One region of the Coprobacillus sp. AF33-1AC genome, then DNA from elsewhere that is predicted to be linked to it. Evidence: predicted binding sites of a transcription regulator. Region 1 holds the regulator's gene; the other holds the start of a gene.
The links. The regulator Rex, encoded in region 1, represses fermentation and respiration genes when NADH is low (regulators of the CRP and FNR family bind a similar motif). The targets are predictions, from matches to a motif close to GTGAANNNNTTCAC.
Positions count from the first base shown of each region.

Region 1 (4,155 bases):
GAAATTTCATTGTAATTAAAAATAAAATTATAATAAATATTTAAAAGATCTAATGAGTTCATATTCTCACCTCTTTAAACATTATACACCATCTCACTTTTTAGATAACCTATTTTCTATAACTGAATAAAAAAGAAGATAACAATGTTATCTTCAACTATTAAAATTTAAGGTTTCTAGGTGTTCTTGGGAATGGTTCAACATCTCTAATATTTTGCATTCCTGTTAAATACATTAAGAAACGATCGAATCCTAGACCAAATCCTGCATGTTTACATCCACCAAAGCGTCGTAAATCCATATACCATTGTAGTCCTTCTTTAGCCATTCCTTTTTCATCCATTATCTTTTCTAAAACATCATATCTTTCTTCACGTTGAGAACCACCTACTAATTCCCCAATTCCTGGTACAAGTAAATCACAAGCAGCAACAGTTTTTCCATCATCATTTAAACGCATATAGAATGCTTTAATTTCTTTTGGATAATCTGTTAAAAAGACGGGACCACCTACTATTTTTTCACAAATATAACGTTCATGTTCTGAATTTAAATCCATACCCCATGATACCGGATTTTCAAATTTAACATCAGCTTTTTCTAAGTATTCAATAGCTTCTGTATAAGTCATACGTTTAAATTCACTATCTCTTACATGACTAATACGTTTAATACATTCTTTATCAATCATTGATTCAAAGAATTTCATTTCTTCCGGAGCATTTTCTAATACATAATCAATACAGAATTTAACCATATCTTCAATTAAATCCATATCATCTTCTAAATCAGCGAAAGCAATTTCAGGTTCAATCATCCAAAATTCACTTGCATGTCTTGATGTATTTGAATTTTCTGCACGGAATGCAGGACCAAATGTATAAACATCTCTAAATGCCATACAAAAAGCTTCAACATGTAATTGCCCAGTTACTGTTAAGTATGCTTCCTTTCCAAAGAAATCCTTATCAAATTCTGTATTATCAATTGTCGTTGCTCTAAACATTTCTCCGGCACCTTCACCATCATTAGAAGTAATAATTGGTGTATGAACATAAACAAATCCTTGATTTTGGAAAAATTCATGAATAGCCATTGATAATACTGATCGTACACGATAAATTGCATAGAACGTATTTGCTCTTGGTCTTAAATGTGGTATTTCTCTCATATATTCAAAAGAATGTCTTTTCTTTTGTAATGGGAAATCTTCATCACAAGTTCCTTCAATTGTAACTTGTGTTGCTTCTACTTCAAATGGTTGTTTTCCTTCAGGTGTTAATTTTAATTTACCTAGAACTTTAATAGCACTACCAGTCGAAATATGTGCCACTTCTTGATAATTATCTAACCCTTCTTCTATATAAACAACTTGTAAATTTCTAAAATAAGTTCCATCATTTAAAGCAATAAAACCAACTTTTCCATTATTTCTATTTGTACGAACCCATCCTTGAAGTTCAACATACTCAATTCCTTCTAATTGAGATTGATCACCATCAAGAAACATTTCAAATAATTCTCTTACTGTAATAAATTCAAACATATGTCCCCTCCTATAACTTATCTACTAATTATATACATTAATCACACTTTATCAATCATTATTGATCATTTGAATGCATTTTTATAATTAATTCTTGTATTGCTACAACAACATCAACCGTTTGTACCTCTACTCCTGGTCGTACTGTAAAATGACTATGTGTAAAATCCACAATTCCTTTAATACCTAAATCCATAAGGCGATCTACTGTATTTTGCACATTTTCTGATATAGCTAAAATTGCAATTTTACAATCTTTAGGAAAAGTAGCTTCTAAATCATCAATATGATTTAATTTAACACCAAATCTTTCCCCTTCCTTATTTTTATCCATATCATAGCCACACACAATTTTACCAACTGTATATTGCCAACGATTATATTTTAAAATAGCACTTCCTAAATTACCAACCCCAATTAAAATAATAGGTTCTTCAAGACCTAATCCAAGCACTTCACTTAAACCATCAATAAGATGTTTAACATCATATCCTTTACCGCGTCTTCCAAAATTGTCTGTCTTTGAAAGATATGTAAAGTCTCGTCTTATAGTTGTATCTTGAATTCCAGTTGTTTCATATAATTCACTTGACAAACACGTTTCTTTTCCTTCATGTTGCATTTTTCTTAAAGCTTTTAAATAAACCGGAAAACGTGACATTGTTGCTTTTGAAATCTTTTTATCCATATTATTCCTCCTCAATCGATTCTAATTCTAAATCAAGATGAGGTTTAATCCCCAATGACAAATCACTAAACAAATGATGATCATACATAACTTTCCCTGCTAAAGCAATCATCATTGCATTATCTGTACAACATGACATTGGTGGCAATGAAAGTATCACCCCTGGCATCTTGTCAACTTCTTCTTTAATTTTTTGTCTTAAACCTTTATTTGCACTTGCCCCACCAGCAAGCATAATTTCTTTAACGTGATATTCTTTAGCAGCCTTTATTGTTTTATTTACTAAAACATCAACAACAACATTTTGAAAACTATAAGCCAAGTTTTCATGATTCATTTCTTCATGCCTTTGTGTCATATTATGTGCCAAATTAATGACTGCTGATTTTAATCCACTAAAACTGAAATTATAACTATCATCATCTAATGGCTTTGGCAAAGTATATTGTGGTTTACCTTGAAAGGCTAATTGATCTATAATTGGTCCTCCTGGATAAGGAAGTCCTAAAACTCTACCAACCTTATCGTATGCCTCACCAACCGCATCATCAAGTGTTTCCCCAATCACTTCAAATGAAAAAGGACTTTTCATATAAACTAACTCTGTATGTCCGCCACTCACAACTAAACATAGTGCCGGATAAACAATATCTTTTTCATAATTATTGGCATAAATATGTCCTGCAATATGATGAACTCCTATAAGCGGTTTATCAAAGGCTAATGCTAAAGTCTTAGCAACTTGTAATCCAATATGCAATGATCCTACAAGCCCCGGACCTTTAGTAACACAAATCGCATCAATCTGTTCCATTGTAACATGAGCCTGTTGTAAAGTTTCCTTCAACACAAGCGAAACACATTCTACATGTTTACGACTTGCAATTTCTGGCACAACGCCTCCGTACATTGCATGAATATCAATTTGACTGGCAACAACACTACTTAAAAATTCTCTTTGATCTTTAAGTACAGCCATAGCCATTTCATCACAACTTGATTCTATAGCTAACAATAGTGACATACTATACCTCCATTTCCTTAATCATTAAATAAGCATCTTCGTGTGTATCTTCATAATAATTTTTTCGTAACGCTACATTTTTGAAACCATATTTTTCGTATAAATGAATAGCACCCATGTTAGATACACGCACTTCTAAATTAATATTATGATATTTTCTTTGACAAGTTAAATCAATGGCATACTGCATTAATTGACTTCCATAGCCTTGTCCTTGCATTTCTTGATTTACTCCAATTGTTGTAATTTGACTTTGATCTCCCATTAGCCACATTCCTAAATAACCAACAATTTGTTTTTCATTTTCAATAACAACATAATGTCCAAAAGGATTCGTATTTATTTCATAAATAAAGTCCTCTTTAGACCACGGTGATGAAAATAATAGTTGTTCTAAATAAGTAACTTCATCAAGATCATCCACTTTCATTTTTCTTATTTGCATATTTTTTTAGCCTCTACTGATTTTAAATAAACAGGTACTAAATTATCAATATCTTCTACATAAGACTCACTTTTAGCTAATTGATACATATTTTGTGCTAAATTAACTTCACTTTGCACTTGATTAACTAAATCGCAATCTCCTACAACCTTAAAATTTGGATATAATTGCATTAACTGATCAAATTCATCAATATCAATCATCTTTTCTTTAATTAAATCATGACCATTTTGATAAACACCCACAAACACTTTATGACTTCTAGCATCCAATACACTTATTACTTCATCATATCCTGCATAAGCTTTTAAAGAAGAAATTGTTTTAATCTTTATAGATGTAGTTGTAGCTAATGTCTTAGCAATTGTTAAAGCAACACGTACACCAGTATAAGAACCAGGACCAATTGTTATGATCATTTCGCCAAAATCTTTTACCTTTAAATGATGACG
Region 1 covers NZ_QRQB01000031.1:3,242-7,396, reverse strand. The annotation lists gene DWZ53_RS09985 (metallophosphoesterase) at 1-62, opposite strand, end outside; gene asnS (asparagine--tRNA ligase) at 161-1,546, opposite strand; gene DWZ53_RS09975 (redox-sensing transcriptional repressor Rex) at 1,605-2,234, opposite strand; gene tsaD (tRNA (adenosine(37)-N6)-threonylcarbamoyltransferase complex transferase subunit TsaD) at 2,236-3,258, opposite strand; gene rimI (ribosomal protein S18-alanine N-acetyltransferase) at 3,260-3,703, opposite strand; gene tsaB (tRNA (adenosine(37)-N6)-threonylcarbamoyltransferase complex dimerization subunit type 1 TsaB) at 3,694-4,155, opposite strand, start outside.

Region 2 (4,155 bases), on a different contig from region 1:
TGTTGGAAACGAGTTGGGTTAGTAGAGTTACCAGTGATTGATACATCTACACCTTCTTTATGCATGATAGCAACACCTTCACGTACGTCATCTGCACCATAGCAGTTAACTTTAGCACGTGGACCATTACTATAAGCAGTTCTTGATACTTCTTTAACTTCTCCAGTGAAATAATCAAATTGAGTTTCTACGTAAGTGAAACCATTAATTCTTGAGATGATTTTAGCAGCATCTTTTCCTAAACCATTTAAGATAACTCTTAATGGATTTTTTCTAACTTTGTTAGCTTTTTCAGCAATTTTAATAGCTCCTTCAGCAGCAGCGAAAGATTCATGTCCAGCTAAGAATGCGAAACATTGAGTATTTTCATTTAATAACATAGCTCCTAAGTTACCATGACCTAAACCTACTTTACGATCATCAGCAACTGATCCTGGAATACAGAATGATTGTAAACCAACACCGATTGTTTTAGCAGCATCTTCTGCTTTTTTATCACCATTTTTAATTGCCATAGCAGCACCAACTGTATATGCCCAACAAGCGTTTTCGAAACAAATTGGTTGTGTAGATTTTACGATATCATAAACGTTGATACCTTTTTCATCACAAATAGCTTTTGCTTCTTCGATTGATTTGATATCACACTTAGCTAATGCAGCGTTAATTTGATCAATTCTTCTTTCATAACCTTCAAATAATGCCATTTTTTCGTATCCTCCTATTATTCTTTTCTTGGATCGATGTATTTAGCAGCATCATCGAATCTACCATAGTTTCCTTTAGCAGCTTCTAAAGCTTCATTAGCATCTTTTCCATCTTTAATCATTTCCATCATTCTACCTAAGTTAACGAATTCGTAACCGATGATTTCGTTGTTATCATCTAAAGCAATACGAGTAATATAACCTTCAGTTAATTCTAAGTAACGAGGTCCTTTTAATTTAGTAGAGTAAGATGTACCTACCATTGATCTTAAACCTTTACCTAAATCTTCAAGACCAGCTCCAACAACTAATCCTCCTTCAGAGAATGCTGATTGAGTACGTCCATAAACGATTTGTAAGAATAATTCTCTCATAGCTGTGTTGATAGCGTCACAAACTAAGTCAGTATTTAAACCTTCTAATAAAGTTTTACCAACTAATGCTTCACTAGCCATTGCAGCAGAGTGAGTCATACCTGAACATCCAACAGTTTCAATTAATGCTTCTTCAATAATACCTTCTTTAACATTTAAAGTTAGTTTACAAGCACCTTGTTGAGGAGCACACCAACCAATACCATGTGTTAATCCAGAAATATCTTTGATTTCTCTTGAATATACCCATTTTCCTTCTTCTGGAATTGGAGCACATCCATGTGATGCACCACGATTTACAGTGCACATTTCTTCAACTTCTTGTGAATAAATCATTTTTTATTTTCTCCTTTCATCAATTAATGATCACTAACACTGAAAAAAAGAAATATCGTATTACTACAAGATTTCTTCCTTCTAGGTGAAGGAAATCACCTATGGCAAGTATAGAATAAATGTTTTTAAAAGTCAATGAAACATCACCGTCAAAATATGAAATTTCGTCTCATTTTTACATTTTTTTATTCAAGATAGTTGACACATCAGTTAGCATATGCTAACATATAGATAGTTAGTTAAGGCTAACGAAAACAAACCTCGATTTTTATCAATCACACTAACACACACAACAAAAATCGTAGGTGAAGGAAAAAATTAACATGAAAGTAAAAATCGAATAACTTTCCTTATATTTAATGTACACATTCCCTAATTTTAATGACATTTTTACTTTTGGTTATATGGCAATTAATATTGCCTTTTTTTCTTTATAAAAAAAGAAGCCATTTTAGTTAATGGCTTCTTTTCCTGTTTCACCAGTTCTAATGCGAAGTGCGCTTTTTAAATCATAACTAATAATTTTCCCATCACCAGGATGCCCCGTATAAGCAGCCTTGCGAATGGCTTCAATTGTTTTTTGTTCCCACTTTTCGTCACTGACAATAATTTCAAATTTAATTTTAGGCAACATATTTATTTCTACTTCTTGTCCACGAACGATTTCAAGATACCCTTTTTGGATTCCACATCCCATCACTTGATAAACAGTGATACCATGAACTTCAATAGCTGAAAGCGCAGCTTTAACGTCCTCTAATTTTTCTTCACGAACAATTGCTTCTATTTTAATCATTTGTCATCCTCCTTAATCTAAACCATTAAATGATGGATAAGCTGTTTCATTATGTTCTGCTAAATCTAATCCAATTTGTTCTTCACGTTTTTCCACTCGTAATGGTGTAAACAAACGAATAATACTTAAGCAAATCAATGTTCCAACGATTGCAATAACAATTGTAACAATAATACTTATCACTTGTGCAATAAATAATCTCGTATCACCAAAAAACAATCCGTTCCATTTTGCTACACTATTAATAGAAGTTTGCCCAAATAATCCAGTAGCAATGCCACCCCAGATACCACCGACACCATGACATCCAAATGCATCTAAAGCATCATCATAACCAAATTTTTGTTTGACTTTTGAAATCATGAAATAACAAATTGGACTCCCTACAAAACCTATAATTAATGAAGCCCAAATTGGAACAAAACCTGCGCCTGGCGTAATAGCCACCAAACCTACAACAAGACCTGTAACACAGCCTACTAAAGTTGGCTTTTCTGCCATCACAACATCCATTAACATCCAAGATAACATCCCGGCAGCCGCAGAAACCGCTGTTGTTACAAAGGCATGAACGGCAAGATCATTTGCTTTTAAAGCACTACCAGCATTAAATCCAAACCAACCAAATAATAAAAGACTTGCCCCTAAAACAACAAATGGAATATTATGAATACGATAGTTTGCTTTACCATACCCATTTCTTTTTCCTAAAACAATACATAAAACCAAAGCACTGATTCCAGAACTTATATGAACAACATTTCCTCCTGCAAAATCAACAGAACCAATCTTTGCTAGAAAACCTCCAAGTCCCCATACCATGTGTGCCATTGGATAATAAACAATTGTCGACCATAAAATAATAAATAAAAATAAAGCTTTAAATTTCATTCTACCCGCTACTGCTCCAGTTATTAATGCCGGAGTAATAATCGCAAACATCATTTGAAACATAGCAAATCCTAGTCCTGGAATAGAATCGGCATACTCACCTACTGCTCCTGTTACTCCAGCAAGACCAAGATGACTTAAATCCCCGATAATTCCAAAATGATCTTTACCAAAAGCTAGTGAGTAACCAAACAATACCCACATCACCGTTGCAATACCAATAATAAAAATTGATGTCATCATCGTATTAACAACGTTTTTTCTACGAACCATACCGCCATAGAAAAAAGCTAAACCTGGCGTCATCAGTAACACCAAGGCAGCACAGATTATCATAAATCCTGTATCACCCGTATCAATCATGTTATTTCCCCCCTTCTTTTACATGAATGTGCATTTATTGTAGTTTATATTTTATTATCATGCAAGTATTTTATTATTATAATTAAATATTTTTACAGTTTATTCAAATTAAATGTGTCTTTTGTGTCTTCCTTTAAAAATTTAATTACTTCTGGAGCACCATGAATAGGTGCTTCAACGTAGTAATAAGAGGTAAACCTCATGATTGTACAAAAAAAGCACAAAATTGAATTTGTGCTTTAAAATCATTATTTATATAGGATCTACTCATATTTCCATTGACTTGATAACATTTGCATATCTACCATATGTTTATAAATTCCATTTTGTTGTTTAAGTTTTTGTGGTTTACCTTGTTCAGATACAACACCATCCTTTAAAACAACAATTTTATCAACGCCATCTACTGTTCTCATTCTATGAGCAATAATGATAACTGTCTTATTTTTAATCAATTTAGAAATAGCTTCTTGAATCATAGATTCATTATCAACATCCAAAGAAGCAGTTGCTTCATCCATTAAAATAATTGGTGCATCTTTAAGAAATGCTCTAGCAATAGAAATTCTTTGTCTTTGTCCTCCTGATAATTCCGAACCATTTTCACCAATCATTGTATTCCATTGATCAGGCATTTTTTCAACAAATTCATCACAGTGTGCTAATTTTGCTGCAGCAATAACTTCTT
Region 2 covers NZ_QRQB01000001.1:11,788-15,942, reverse strand. The annotation lists gene DWZ53_RS00075 (GGGtGRT protein) at 1-707, opposite strand, end outside; gene DWZ53_RS00070 (iron-sulfur cluster assembly scaffold protein) at 725-1,417, opposite strand; gene DWZ53_RS00065 (P-II family nitrogen regulator) at 1,869-2,213, opposite strand; gene DWZ53_RS00060 (ammonium transporter) at 2,226-3,467, opposite strand; gene DWZ53_RS00055 (ABC transporter ATP-binding protein) at 3,731-4,155, opposite strand, start outside.
Region 2: a site for Rex is predicted at 1,503-1,516, ahead of DWZ53_RS00070 (iron-sulfur cluster assembly scaffold protein). Genes of this name have one in related genera too.